DNA from 2 places in the Pseudofrankia sp. EUN1h genome. Region 1 is predicted to be linked to the other one. Evidence: riboswitches for the same ligand, from Rfam matches in the RefSeq annotation. Region 1 holds a riboswitch; the other holds the start of a gene.
The links. A riboswitch is a leader RNA that binds a small molecule or an ion and turns the genes downstream of it on or off. The one in region 1 is predicted to bind cyclic di-AMP.
Positions count from the first base shown of each region.

Region 1 (6,539 bases):
GACGAGCCACAGATCCTGCGCGCGATGCGGATCAACCTGCGAGCACGCGGCTACGAGGTGGTCGTCGCCGACACCGGCGCGGGCGCCCTGTCCGCCGCCGCGTCGACCATCCCGGACATCGTCATCCTCGACCTCGGCCTGCCGGACATGGATGGCGTCGAGGTCATCCACGGCCTGCGCGGCTGGACGCGGGTGCCGATCGTGGTGCTCTCCGGCCGGGCCGAGAGCCGCGACAAGGTCGGCGCCCTCGACGCCGGCGCCGACGACTACATCACCAAGCCGTTCGGCATCGACGAGCTGCTCGCCCGGCTGCGCGCGGTCGCCCGCCGCGGCGGCGAGCAGGAGGCAAGTCCCATCGTCCGCTTCGGCCACGTCACGGTCGACCTCGCCGCCCATCGCGTCACCCGCGCCTGGCCCGCCGCGGGCGGCGCGGGCGACGGGAGCGGCGGGAGCGGCGGGAGCGACCAGGCCGCCGGTGAGGAGGGGGGCGAGGAGATCCACCTGACGAAGACCGAGTGGGGCCTGCTCAGGGTGCTGCTCAGCCACCCCGGCAAGCTCGTCACCCAGCGCCAGCTGCTCACCGAGGTCTGGGGCGTGCGGTACGAGACCGAGACCCACTACCTGCGCACCTACCTCAACCGCCTGCGCCAGAAGCTCGAGGACGACCCGGCCCGCCCCCGCCACCTCCTGACCGAGCCGGGCATGGGCTACCGCTTCCAGCCCTGACGACCGGCGCCCGCCCGGGCGGCCAGGCAGGCGGCCGTGCGCTGGCGGCTCGTGGCTGGCGGTTGGGTGCTGGTGGTTGGGGTTGGGTGCTGGTGGTTGGGTGCTGGTGGCTCAGCGCCGGGTGGCGCAGAGGGTAGCCATCAGGTTCTTGTCGCGGTCGACGCATGGCGTGAAGCCCTCGCCGCGGAGCAGGTTCTTCGCCGTGTCCGTGCTGACGTACTCCAGGAAGGCCGACAGCAGGCTGTCACCGGGCGGGGTGCCGTATGTGTAGAGGTACTCGACCTCCCAGAACGGGTAGTCGCCGCGTTCGACCGTGCTGATGTCTGGGGTCCAGCCGTTCAACGCAATCTCGTTGATCTTCGGGTAGGTGGCGGCGGCGCCGCGTTCCGCGTAGCCGAGCGCGCCCGGGGTGCGGGAGATCTGGTCGAGCAGGCTTGCCTCGCTGCTGAACTCGCACCGGGTGGTGGCCGCGTTCGGGTCACGGTCCTTGGTGAAGCAGTCGTTCGAGGAGACCGGGGGCTCCTGGGTGCCCAGCACCCGGCGCTCGAACGCCCCGCGAGTGCCGGACTCGGAGCCGCGAGAGATCAGGCGTATCGGCGCGTCGTTGCCGCCGACGTCCTTCCAGTTGGTGACCCGACCGTCGTAGACGGACTGGACCTGGTCGACGGTGAGACCGTGGATCCCGGCCGAGTCGTTCACGAGCAGGGAGAAGACGACCACCGAGACGGGCCGCGCGACCAGTGAACCGAAATCGCCGGAGGCCGGGCCGTCGGACATCGCGAGCCTGGCGGCCGCCGTCTTCGGGTCGTTGGCGCCCGTGTTCGCCACGGCCCGCAGCCCGCTGATGCTGCCGTTCGCGACAACCGCGATGTCCGCGTCACCGCAGGTCTTGTGGTACTCGTCGKCGATGAGCTTGACCACCGGAGCAAACGCCGTCGAACCCTCGATCTGCAGCTGACCGCGTAGGCAGCGGACCGTGCTCTCGCTCGGGTCCGAACGGGAGTTGACGATCACCAGGCCGATCAGCAGGCCGGCGAGGAGCAACGAGAGCCCGCCCAGGACGAGCCCGCGATTGCGGCGGCGGTTGGTGTCGCGTTCGAACTTGCCGCCGCGGATGTAGCCGCGGGCGTGCACCTCGTTGCCGTCGCCGGACAGCAGCACGAGGAGCTTGAACCGGACGCCCTCGTTCAGGTCCATGGGCGGCAGCTCGACCCTGTCGCCTTCCATGAACGGCCCCGGGACGCGGCCCGGGTGGTCCGGCCAGCGGGCATTCATGATCACATCGCGCAGTTCCACCGGGCTGGGCTCGACCACCTCGACGCCCATGGCCGATCGCCTTGGGAAGGTGAACGTGAGCGGGCGGACGATGTCCACCGCGTCCACGTCGAGACGGCCTGCGTTCTTCACCCGCACGAGGGTCAGGCTCGCGCCGGGAACGGGCTCTCCGTCGGTGCGCCGCCGCAGCTCCAGGTCCGCGACGTCGGCGGCCGACCGCGGGCTCACGTCAATCTTGGTGTTCAGGTGGACCCGGTAGCTGACGATCCGGCGCTGACGGACATAGCGGTCGATCAACCAGACGGCGAGCGACACCACCAGCGCCGCGGCCGAGAAGAACGTGCCCAGGTTGTCCGCGGTGGTTTCGAACACCTGGACAACGCTCCAACCCGCGGATCGACTACCCTCCGCATCGGCTTCGGTGCGGAGGCGATTTTTCGGACCAAACATACTCAATCGGTACGTACCGGCGTCAGGATTCCCCTCGACAGTTCACGCCCTGTTCACGAGTTCGGATCTCCCGACCGGCCTCGACAGCCGACGGGCAGTCGTCACCCGATGTGACCTCGACCACGGCTTCCCAACGGCTGGAACACGTCGTGACGGGCGATTGCTCGATCGGAGGGAAGTTCGGCGGGATATTACGCGGCGCATCAGATCTGCGTCGCTCGCGATAAGCATCATTCGGTAAGGGTGGCTGTTGGAAACCGTTGAGCGACATTGATTCGCGCGACAACGGCTCCTTGTTCCCCGAATTTTGCAACAATTGATGTGACGCTGGTCACAGCTAGTTGTTGACAAGCGCGTTGCCACAGGGCTTTACACGCAGCGTGACAGCCTTGCCGGACATCTGCCCAGTTCGCCCGCTTGTGACTACACCCGGTAGCTAGTTACGGTTGCTCCGCTCGCAGCAAGCAGCGATCCGGACGCCGAGTTCTGCCCCCGGATCGGTGCCCCCTCCGAGAACATCGCCAGGGCAGAAATGGGGGAACCACGTTCCTCCGGGCTCGCGCCACCCAGCGCGAGCCCTTGGGGTTAAGTCGGCCATTCAAAGGCGCTTTTCAGCGCGCCCAAAAATAGCCGGCCGGGCTTCCCGGCCCGAACCCGACAGCTAACCTCACAGGCGTGCGGGAAAGATTTTCGCAGAATGCTCAAGGGTCGTCATCGCAAGCAGAGTGCTTTCCGCCGCCGCAGTTCGGCTGTTGTCGCCGCCGGCGTCGTAACCGCCACCGCCGGCGCCGCCGTCTTCGCCGGCGCCGCTCCGGCCAGTGCCGCGTCCAGCGTCTCGGACTCCCAGATCGCCGCCTACGCGCATTCCGCGGGCCTGGACAGCTGCCGCGTCAGCCTCGCGACCTGGGTCGCGATCGCGCTGGCCGAGTCCGGCGGCAACGCCTACGCGCACGCCACCGTCGGCGAGGACTCGCGCGGCCTGTGGCAGATCAACATGCGGGCGCATTCCGGCTGGGTCGGGAGCCGCAACCTCTACGACCCGGCGACCAACGCGTGGGCCGCCACCCAGGTTTGCAAGGGCTCCGGCCCAAGCGCCTGGACCACCTACACCACCGGCGCCTACCGGAACTACCTGTCGCGTGGCTATGCCGCCGCGAACGCGGTCGGCAGCGGGACGGTCTCCGCCGCCCCGGCCGCCCTGGCCAAGGCCGCGCCCGCGATCCCGGCGAACGCCTGGTACCTGTCGCAGGCGGCGAACCACAGCGTCTACCTGGACGCGGTCCGCCAGTTGCAGCAGAAGCTCGGGAGCCTTGGCCACGTGGTCGCGGTCGACGGCTACTTCGGCCCGCAGACCTCCAGCGTCGTGCGCGCCTACCAGGCCGCCCACGGCCTGCTGGTCGACGGCGTCGTCGGTCCGCAGACCCACAAGGCGCTGTTCGGCTAGTCAACGCCGACCAGCAAGACCCTCCCGCGTCTCTTCCCCCCACCGGACGCGGGAGCCCCGGAACCGCCCTGATCTCTCCCTCCTGTCGAGGTCAGGGCGGTTCCGCTTGTCGCGGCCTACGTCCGCTCCGGCCCCTGGTCGGTCAGGTCGCTCTCAGGCCGCTCTGCCGCCGCCGGCCCGCGTCATGACGACCGTCCCGTCCGGGTCACCCTCCGCGTACGACTCATAGCGCAGGCTCAACGAACCCGATCCCTGGAGCGTCAGGGTGATGTCCTCGTCGGTGCATTCGGTGTCGCCCGGCTGCACCGCCTCGTGCACGCGGATCGACGAGCCGTCACCGACCTCGATCAGGGTCACCGTCTCGGTGCAGGCGCCCGGGTACGTCGTCGCGCCGACGACGTCACCCACCTTGCCGTCCTTGAGCTCCAGGGACATCTCGGAGCCACCGTGCGTGCCGTACCAGGTTCCGAGGAAGGCGCTCGGCACCGTGGTCCCGGTTCCGCTCCCGCCCCCGTCATGGTTGACCAGTCTCAGCACGCCGAGGACGACGCCGGCGACGAGGACCAATCCACCGACGACCAGCACCGGCACCAGCCAGGGTCGCCGACGGGGCGATGGCTGGTGGCCGCCCGGCGGCGGGTACCAGGGGTTCTGGCCGGCTGGCGGGACCTGCCCTTCCGGCGGAGCCCACTGGTATCCGCCGGCCGGCGGATACTGCTGCTGGTACTGGCCCTGCTGGTACTCGCCCGGCGGCTGCTGGTACTGGCCCGGCGGCGGGTAGCCCTGGTACGGGCCTGTTGGCGGATGCTGCTGGTACTGACCGGTTGGTGGGTACTGCTGCTGATATTGGCCCATTGGCGGGTAGCCCTGGTTCCAGCCCGTCGGCTGGCTTTGGCCCGAGAACTCCCCGGAGGGCTCCCCTACACCCATGCGGCCCAGTGTGCCGGACCGCCATCGGAGGGTTCATCCGGATGGCCGAATTGTCCCCGGTATGGCCGGGCATTGGGACCGCGACCGCCCCCTAACGTGGGCCGCCGCCGATGGGCAGGGTGATGTGCCGGCTGGCGGCATGGGCCACCCACGTGGCGAGGGCGGTGGCGGTCAGCGCCGCGAGCAGGCCGAGCGTGAGCGACGGCTGGGGCAGGCGATCCAGACCAAGGCGGCCGGCGAACGGCAGGCCGGTGACCTCGGACCGGAGCAGGAGCTCGGCGACGACCGCCGGAATCAGAGCCGGAACGACCAGCGGCGCGAACCCATCCCGACCGAGGACTCCGCGTGCGACACCGATCAGCCATCCAGAGGCGAAGTAGCAGGCGAACAGCGCCGCATAGGCGACGCCCGCCCGGACGTATCCGCCGCCCGAGAGCCGCCGGCCGTCGGACAGCTCATGGCGCCAGCCGAGCGCGTCGAAGGCGAGCCTCTCCGCGCCATAGCCAAGCGCGACGAACAGGCCACCGGCCACCGCGACGACGACGAGGGTCACGGTGGCCGCCGTGGCGAGCCGGGCCCGGGTGACGCCGTTGCCGACCAGCATCGGCGCGAAGGCCGACGTCATCGACAGGCCGGCGGCGAACGGTATGAACCGCTGCCAGCCCGAAAACCCGTGCTGCCAGAGGCTGTGGTCGGACGAACCCACCGCGGCGACGACGCCCAGCACGATGCCGAAACCGGCGGCGACGACCAGCCACAGCAGGCCGATCCAGATCATGGTGCCGGCCGTGGTGATCGCGGCGACGTTCGCCAGCGGCGGCGGCCCTTCCCGGTTCGCGGTCCGGGCCGAGGTCACGACCGCGGCCGCCGCGGCCGCCGGGACGGCCGGGGGACGGCCGGCGGCATCCGTCTCGGCTGCTTCCGCCTTGGCTGCTTCCGTCATGAGGTGCGCTCCCGGTGGTCGCCGGACCGGAGCCGGTCATCGGTAAGGCAGGTGACGAGCCTGCGCAGCCCCACCGGGCTGACGCTGATCCCGGCGCGGTCCGCCGCGCTGAGCGCGTCGGGGGGCACCTGGCCGGCGAGCACGACCGAGCGGAGCCGGCCCAGCCGGCGGTCGGCCACCACGGCCACGGCCTCACCGGTCAGGGCGTCCCTCATCAGGGCATCGCCGATCAGGGCATCGCCGGCCGTTGCCTCGTCGGCCGTGGCCGTGGCCGTTGCCGTTGCCTCGTCGGCCGTGGCATCGCCGGTCAGGGTGTGGACGAGGGCGGCGACGGCATCGGCATCGCCGGTCAGCTCTCGGCCGAGGCCGCGCAGGTCGGCGGCCCGCACCGCGGCCAGCACCCGCCCGCGGCCGAGGAGAACGACGTCGTCGAGCAGGCCTCCGTCATCATCCACGCCGCGGATGCCCTCGGCGCCCTGCTCCCCCACCGTGGCACCGGCGAGGATGACCGTCCGCGGATGGGCGGCCTGGTCGGCGCGCAGCTCCTCCTGGAAGGTCGACTGGTGCGCGGGCTCCAGCTCCAGATGCGCCTCGTCGACCATCGTCAGTGGCGCCCTGGTGGCCAGCCCCATCGTCACCGCCAGCGCCGCCCGTCGGCCCCGGGCCAGTTGACCGACCTTCGCGCCGGCGGCCACCTCGAACCGGTCGAGCAGCGTGTCCGCGAAGGCCTGGTCCCAGCGGGGACGCAGCAGGGCGACGATCTCCAGCACC
Region 1 covers NZ_MBLN01000001.1:82,003-88,541, reverse strand. Annotated here, with positions in the region: gene BCD49_RS00325 (response regulator) at 1-726, shown strand, start outside; gene BCD49_RS00320 (substrate-binding domain-containing protein) at 838-2,373, opposite strand; cyclic di-AMP (ydaO/yuaA leader) riboswitch at 2,961-3,142, shown strand; gene BCD49_RS00315 (peptidoglycan-binding protein) at 3,149-3,895, shown strand; gene BCD49_RS43035 (hypothetical protein) at 4,049-4,825, opposite strand; gene BCD49_RS00305 (hypothetical protein) at 4,917-5,768, opposite strand; gene BCD49_RS00300 (ATP-binding cassette domain-containing protein) at 5,765-6,539, opposite strand, start outside.

Region 2 (7,672 bases), on a different contig from region 1:
GTGCACGTCCGGCGGCGTGTCGTAGACGACGCGCAGCGCCTGGCCGCGGGTGCCGATGGTCTGCACCCGGTCGCCGCCGATCGCGCCCCGCACGCACAGCAGCAGGTCGCGCGAGTCCCAGCGGAACCGCTTCCAGGCGCCGCCCGCGGCGCTGAACACCGCGAAGATGTCGACCTCGTCCAGCGGGCGGATCATCGTGTCCCGGCCGGCCGAGCCGATGGTGGCGACACCGACGAGCGGCAGCGCGCAGCGTGGCGGGAAGATCGCGCGCAGGGCCCGCTCGGCCTCGTCCCTGCGGGCGTCGATCACCGCCTTGTCCTCGGAGCTCAGCCGGATCATGTCGTCGAGCTTGGCGAACGCGCGCGCCGTCGTGCCGACCAGCAGCGGACCGGTCATCGCCCCCGTGTGCGGGCCGGTCAGGTGCGGGCCACTCGCCGGCTGTGCCTGCGCCGGGGGCGCGTCGACAGTCGGAAAGAGTGAGTTCGGCGCGCCGGGGACGGACTCGTCCGGCCGCCGCCAGTGCGGCGGAATGATCAGATGGTCGTACGTGACCTCGGCTGGTGGGATCTGCGACGAGATCGGGTGTGGGGAATCCACGCTCATGGTGCACCTCCCCGGCGCATCGCGCCGACCGTCGAGCTCCCCCTCCCGGACACACGCCGCCGTGTTGGCCGACGCGGATACCCGATCCGGACGGTGGAAGCCTTGTCCGGTCGCGACATCATTGCCATGGTGCCTCAGGCCGTCACCGCCTGAACAGCCGGGACACCCTACAGGTGGCCAGAAGCTACGCATCGGCGACGAAACAAGACCTCAAACGTTGTCGGGTAGCCGACAACCTAGCAGCGCATGCCGCCGATGTGCAGGCCAAAGAACAATCCGGAAACGCCGCGTTGAGCTGCGGCAATGACGCAGGGAACCGGGCTTCTCGCGGTGCGGCACACCCCGGGAACGAGGGGTACGAGCGGGCCGCGAGCGTCCGGCACGCCGCTACGCCCCGTAATGGCGGCTCGGCCCGATCAGCGGGACGGCGGGCGGCACCACAGTCGCCAGCCGGTGGTGAGCACGACCCTGGTGGGCTGAAAGGACGTTGCCATCGCCAGTCGTTCGGATGCCGCGTCGTCGGCGCGCACTCGGGTCTCCACCAGAGCGAGAAGAGACGCCTCCAGCCAGGTCGCCAACGCCCGGACGATCTCGGCGCCGTATCCGCGCCGGCGTTCGTCCGGGCCGATCACCACCGCGACCGCCGCACGGTGCGCCCGGGTGTCGGCGCCGAGCAGCCCGACGGCGACGCCGCCGTGGTCGCGGACCACCCAGGTCAGCGCGGCGCGGCCGGCACCCGTCCGGTGGCGCAGCTCGCGGCGCAACGCCGCCGGCTCGGTCGTCCCGCGCGCGTCCGGGCCGGCGAACAGCCCTCCGACTCCGAGCCCCGGAGCCGGGCGCGCCGCGAGCGCGACCTTGCGCGCCAGCTCCTCGGCGACATAGCCCGCGTTCCACACCGTCACCGGCAACGCCTGCAGCCGCGGCGTCGTCAGCGTCGGCCCGTCGCCACCCACGCTCACCCGCGCCGGGAAGGCTCGCGGACGCCCAGCAGGCCGCGGTCACGCAGCCAGGCCTCGGTGCGGCTCATACCGTCGGCCAGCTCGACCCGCGGGCCCCAGCCGGTCAACGCGGTGATCCGCTCGCCCGAGCACCTCCCGGTCCTGGTCACGTCCGCCACGCTGAGCGGACCCAGGTCCATCCGGCCGCGCGGGTCGACCCCGGCGACCAGCCGGGCGCCGAGACCGCGCACGATCCCCAGGGCCGCGGAGCCGGCCGACGGGACGGACGCCTGGCCGCCGCCGGCGTCCCCGGTGGGCTCCCCAGCGACGCCGGCGGGCTGGCTGCCTCGGCCAGCCTCGGCGAGCGCGGCGGCGGAGCCCGGCCGCGGGACGCGGTGCGACTCGACCCGGCCGCGCAGACGCCCGACGGCCACGGTGGCCTCATCCAGCGCGCCGTACATCCGGGCGGGCACTGAGCGCGGTGCGGGCAGATCCAGCATCCGGCTGTAGTAGCCGACGAACTCGGCGACCGTGCACGGCCCCGGCCCGGTCACGTGCAGAATCTCGCCGGCCGCCCGCGGCGAGTCCGCGGCCGAGATCACGGCCGCCACCACGTCGTCGATGTGGACGGGGTTGAGCCACCCGGTGCCACCGTCGAGGAGGACGAACCGGCCCGAACGCAGCAGCAGCACCGGCCAGACCGTCCACCGGCCGGCCCGCGGGCCATAGGCGTCCCCGAGGCGCAGCACGGTGGCCGACAGGCCGGACGCCGTCGCCGCGCTCACCGACTGCTCCGCGGCGGCCAGGGTGTCGGCCCGCGGGTCGCCGGTCAGCCCGACGGGCGCGGTCTCGTCGATGCCGTCGGCGATGTCCGGGCCGAGCGCCGACACGCAGGACAGGTGCACGACCCGGCGCACCTCGGCGCGGGCGGCGGCGTCGAGCACCGTGGCCGTCCCGCCGAGCAGGACCTGGCGCATCCGGGCCAGCGGAATGCGCGCGCTGCCGAGCGGTCGGCCACCGCGGATCGGCGGCAGCTCGCCGACCCCGCCCATGCCGGCCGCCGCGGCGTGGACCACCAGGTCCGCGCCGGCGAACTCCTTCTCCCAGTCGCCTGGCCGGCTCACGTCCGCGGTGCGCACGCCAGGGCCGCGGGCCACGTCGAGCGCGACCACCTCATCCCCGCGACCACGCAGGGCATGGGCAATCGCCCCGCCGACGAACCCGGCGGCGCCGGTGACCACCACCCGAGCCAACGTCAGCCCTCCTGACCGTGACCTCGCGGACGAGACCGTTCTGATCCTGCTGGCACGCGGTCCTCACGGCCGGAGTCCAGATCACGTCCCAGCATGCAGCATGACAGCACACCCGGATCTCAGCACGCACGGCGCCCGGCACACCACATGGACGACGGCCACCCACCTGCCGCCTCCAGAACCTACGACTGCCTCCCGGGCCTACGACAGGCCGCCGCCCTCGACGGGCGCGAGCCCGACCGGCTCCTCTTTCCTCTCCTCTTCCTTCTCTTTCCTTTTCTCCTTCACGAGGCCCCCGCCCTCGCCCCCGGTCTCCTCTTCCTCTGGGCTTCCGGCCACCGTCGCGCGGCGCCGGGCCACCTGGCGCCGCAGCAGCTCACCGAACAGGCCGGCCAGGACCGAGACGACCACGACGGACGGCGCGAGCCACGGAGTCGACTCCTTCAGCCCGGGCACCGACGCCGCCGCGTAGCCCAGCGCGGTCAGCCCGGTACCCCAGATCACCGCGCCGACCACGGCCGCCAGCAGGAAGCGCGACCACGGCATCCGCACCGCGCCCGCCAGGATCGGGGCGAAGGTGCGCGCCCAAGGCACGAATCGGGCCGCTACCAGCGTCACCGGGCCGAAACGTCCGTAGAACTCCTCGGTGCGGTCAAGCAGCTTTTTGTGTCGACGTTCCAGCCAGGGCCGGCCGAGCCGCCACCCGGTCACATAGCCCACGCAGACCCCCACGACCGCCATCACGGTCACGCCGGCAGCAAGTAGCGGCAGCGACACCCGGTGTGTCGGATCCGCCGCCAGCAGCCCGGCCGCCAGCAACATCGCGTCTCCCGGCAGCCAGAACCCGATCGGCACGCCGCTCTCAAGGAAGACGATCGCGAAGACGGTCAGATACAGGGTCAGGCCGGATAGACGGTCGACATCCATGCCATCAGTCTGACGGGGCGCCGAGCGCACCCGTCGCCGGACGCTTCGCGGCGCGCGCCGTGATACCCGATCGGCGCGGCCGCTGCGAAGATGACGGATCGAAGGGTAAGTAGTCACGAGTCCCAGTGGCGCGGGCGATGTCGGCGGCAACGGGCTCCCTCACAGCCGCCTCGCGTCATACCCTTCGCGCAACACAGCCCACAACGCGCGGTCCCGGCACACCCCGGCGCGCGCCGTCCACCCCTGCCCGGTCCGCCGGCGGGCGACGGCCGCCGGCGGGCGAACCCGGCCGCGTCCGCCCGCTCGGTGGCCCGACGCCTTTGACAGGAGCTTTCGATGCCCATCGCGACCCCAGACGTCTACGCCGAGATGCTCGACCGGGCGAAGGCGAACGCCTTCGCCTACCCAGCCATCAACGTCACCTCGTCACAGACGCTGAACGCCGCGCTGCGCGGCTTCGCCGAGGCGGGCAGCGACGGAATCCTCCAGGTGTCCACGGGGGGAGCCGAGTACCTGTCCGGGTCGACCGTCAAGAACATGGTGCTCGGCGCGGAGGCCCTGGCCGAGTTCGCGCACCACGTCGCCAAGGCCTACCCGGTGCAGATCGCCCTGCACACCGACCACTGCCCGGCGGACAAGCTCGACACCTACATGCGCCCGCTCGTCGCCATCTCCAGGGAGCGGGTGAAGGCCGGCCGCGACCCGCTGTTCCAGTCGCACATGTGGGACGGTTCCGCGGTGCCGCTGGAGGAGAACCTCAAGCTCGCCGAGGAGCTGCTCGCCGACTGCAAGGCCGCGAACATCGTGCTCGAGGTGGAGATCGGCGTCGTCGGCGGCGAGGAGGACGGGGTCGTCGGCGCGATCGACGAGAAGCTCTACACCACGCCCGAGGACATGTGGCGCACCGCCGAGGTGCTCGGCACCGGCGACAAGGGCCGGTACATGCTGGCGGCCACCTTCGGCAACGTGCACGGCGTCTACAAGCCGGGCAACGTCAAGCTACGCCCGACGATCCTGCGCGACGGCCAGCAGTACGTGGCCGCCAAGCTGGGGCTCYGCGCCGACGCGAAGCCGTTCAACCTGGTCTTCCACGGCGGCAGCGGCTCGGAGCTCTCCGAGATCCGCGAGGCGCTGGACTACGGCGTCGTCAAGATGAACGTGGACACCGACGCCCAGTACGCGTTCACCCGGCCGGTGGCGGACCACATGTTCAAGAACTACGACGGCGTCCTGAAGATCGACGGCGAGGTCGGCGTCAAGAAGTCCTACGACCCCCGCACCTGGGGCAAGGCCGCCGAGGCGAACATGGCCAAGCGGGTCGCGCAGGCCTGCGAGGACCTGCGCAGCGCCGGCCAGGCTCTTTAGTTTGGTTCGCTCCGTCCGGGCACGGCGCTCCGGCGACCTCGCTGCGGCCCGGCCCACTTCGCTTCGCTCGTGGGCCGGGCCTCCGCGAGGCGCGCCTCCGCGCCGCGCGGTCACCTGCCGCTGAACGTCACCAAACCAAGATCCATCCGATCCGGGGCACCAGCCAGATTTAGCTCGGCGTCGGATCTTCGGCCCGGGGTCGCCAACTTGGCGGCCCCGGGTCGTTTGCTGTCCCCGGCCGGTCCATCGCCCGTTCGGGCGGGTCCACCCGGACGGGCGGGCCTACCGGACGGGCAGGTCCACCAGAGCGGCGGGTCCACCCGTGGGTGGGCAAAGCGGTCAGCATCACTACTGACTACTCGCCGTTGCACAGTGGACTACTTAGCGCCACCGAAAGCGGACCACGACCGGACACGCCTGGCCAGTGCGCCACAGGGGTCGAATCTGTCGATGGTCAACCATGAGCACTCATTCGACTACCATCTGCGCACGAACCGGGTGATTCGGGGCGGGTGTAGCGAGGATCGCATTTCGCCCGAGCAAGCATCGAAGGTGCCCTTCGGACGGCAGAATGGTAGATTTATTTTTCGACGCGACACGCGGACGGAACCAGACCCGCGTGTGGCCCTCTGCTCGGACGGTCCGGCCCCTTGTGGGACGAAACCGCCAGCTAGCAGATCCTCGACGCAGAGCAAGAAAACGCCGCCCGCGGAGCCGGGTAGGAAAGATGAGCGCGCGTACGCGCGCGATAACATCGTTTCGGGCACATTTCAAGCAGCGACACGCCGGTGTGGCCTTCTTCACGTGCCTATTTCAATGCTTGCCGCCACGCCGAGGAATGTGGTTATGGTCTTCGCCGTGCCTGGCGACAGGACAGGCACCCAACGGGCGGCACGCCGAATCCTGCCCCCGCCCGGCGAGTTTTGAACCAGCGGCAGGAACGGGGGAACCGAATCCGGACGCCTGATCCAGAGATCCTGGGCAGCGGCCTTTTCCACCAACCTGATCGGACCGACGAGACCCGTGGAGCCGAAGTGGTGACGGAAAAGGCTCAATAGTGCGACGGCCTGCGTGGCCAAAAAGCGCGCCACGCCAGCCTCGCCCTCAACAGGCGTCCTAGGGGTGAAGCCGACCGACTTTCGCTGTGCTCGTTGACGCGCCGAACCGAGCGCGTCAACCCAACAGCCGAAAATGTCGCGTGGCCGGGCAATCTCTTTCCAGCCCGAACCCGACAGCTCACCTCGCAGGCGTGGGGAAGGGCAATCACGCATGTCCGAATCAAGTACCCCTGGTCGACATCGCATGCCCGGCGGTCGTTTCGTTCCGCCGGTGGCCGAATGTCCGCCAGACGGCACCACGAGCGTGCGCGTCTCCGTCAGCCCCCGAGCTGGCGAATCGGCGGGGCCGATCCGCCAGGTTTCTCCCCGGAATTCCCGGGAACCCCGGCGAGCCGTCACGTCCCCGGCACGCCGGCTACGCAAGTCCCTCGCGGCAGTTCCCGTCATCGCCGCGGCCGTGGGCGGCACACTCGCCGTCGCGACACCCGCGAACGCCTCTTCCACCTGGGCAGAACTGCGCCAGTGCGAGTCGGGCGGAAACTATTCCATCAATACCGGCAACGGATACTACGGCGCGTACCAGTTCTCCGTGAGGACGTGGCAGAGCCTCGGATATTCGGGGCTGCCGAGTGCCGCGCCACCGGCGGTTCAGGACGAGGCGGCGCTGCGGCTGGCGCAGCGCTCCGGCTTTGGCCAGTGGCCGGAATGCGGCCGCGGGATGGGTCCGGACCAGCTCGCCCCGGGCGCGAGCTCCGCCGGCGCCGGCCAGGCCTCCCGGTCGGCCCCCAGAGCGCCTCTCGTGGCCCAGCCGATCTCCTCGACCACGGCGCACCTGCCCTTCACGACGGCACTGGCCGGCCAGTACCGCGCCGACGTCCAGTCCTGGCAGGCCCAGATGAACAAGATCGGCTATTCCCTCGCCGCCGACGGGCACTACGGGCCGCGTTCGGCCGAGGCCGCCCGCGCGCTGCAGCGGGCCAAGGGCCTGGCCGTCGACGGCGTCGTCGGCCAGAGGACCTGGGCCGCCACCTTCGCCTGAGCCGTCAGGCGTCACCGCCCGGCTGACCTTCTCGCCGAGGCCTCCCGTCACGCGGGGCTTTGCCATTGCCCGTCGTTGACGGAACTCCCGGGGATCGGCTGACACCGATCCCGGGCAGGAGCCTCGGCCTGGGCCACCCGCCCGGATCCTCCCTCCCGGGCCGGCCCCGCGAGGTCAGTCGACCCGCCGCCACTGGAACCTCGCCGCGATCGGCCCCCACCGACCGCTGCCCACGCTGGCGACGGGACCCCTTTCCCACCCCGTCTCCGGCCGCCAGTCGGAGGCGTGCGGCCTTGGCCCGCCGGTTGGTCGGTGGGGCGAGGGGATCTGGCGGCGACGACGGTCGCTGCCTCGCCGCCGTGCCGTCGCGCCGGCCACAGAGTCGAAGGCCGCGCGAGCCTCATCATGATCGCGTGGCCGCCGGCCGGCGTGCCGGTCGGGCGGCGTCAGCGAGTGGCTGGCGCCACCGCCGGAACAGTCGCGAACCGG
Region 2 covers NZ_MBLN01000025.1:60,260-67,931, forward strand. Annotated here, with positions in the region: gene BCD49_RS06770 (nucleotidyltransferase domain-containing protein) at 1-603, opposite strand, end outside; gene BCD49_RS06775 (GNAT family N-acetyltransferase) at 1,020-1,562, opposite strand; gene BCD49_RS06780 (NAD-dependent epimerase/dehydratase family protein) at 1,559-2,794, opposite strand; gene BCD49_RS06785 (DedA family protein) at 2,996-3,751, opposite strand; gene fbaA (class II fructose-bisphosphate aldolase) at 4,058-5,086, shown strand; cyclic di-AMP (ydaO/yuaA leader) riboswitch at 6,125-6,351, shown strand; gene BCD49_RS06795 (transglycosylase family protein) at 6,494-7,183, shown strand.
Region 2: it holds a riboswitch for cyclic di-AMP, as region 1 does, so the genes downstream of both, BCD49_RS06795 (transglycosylase family protein) here and BCD49_RS00315 (peptidoglycan-binding protein) in region 1, are expected to answer to the same signal.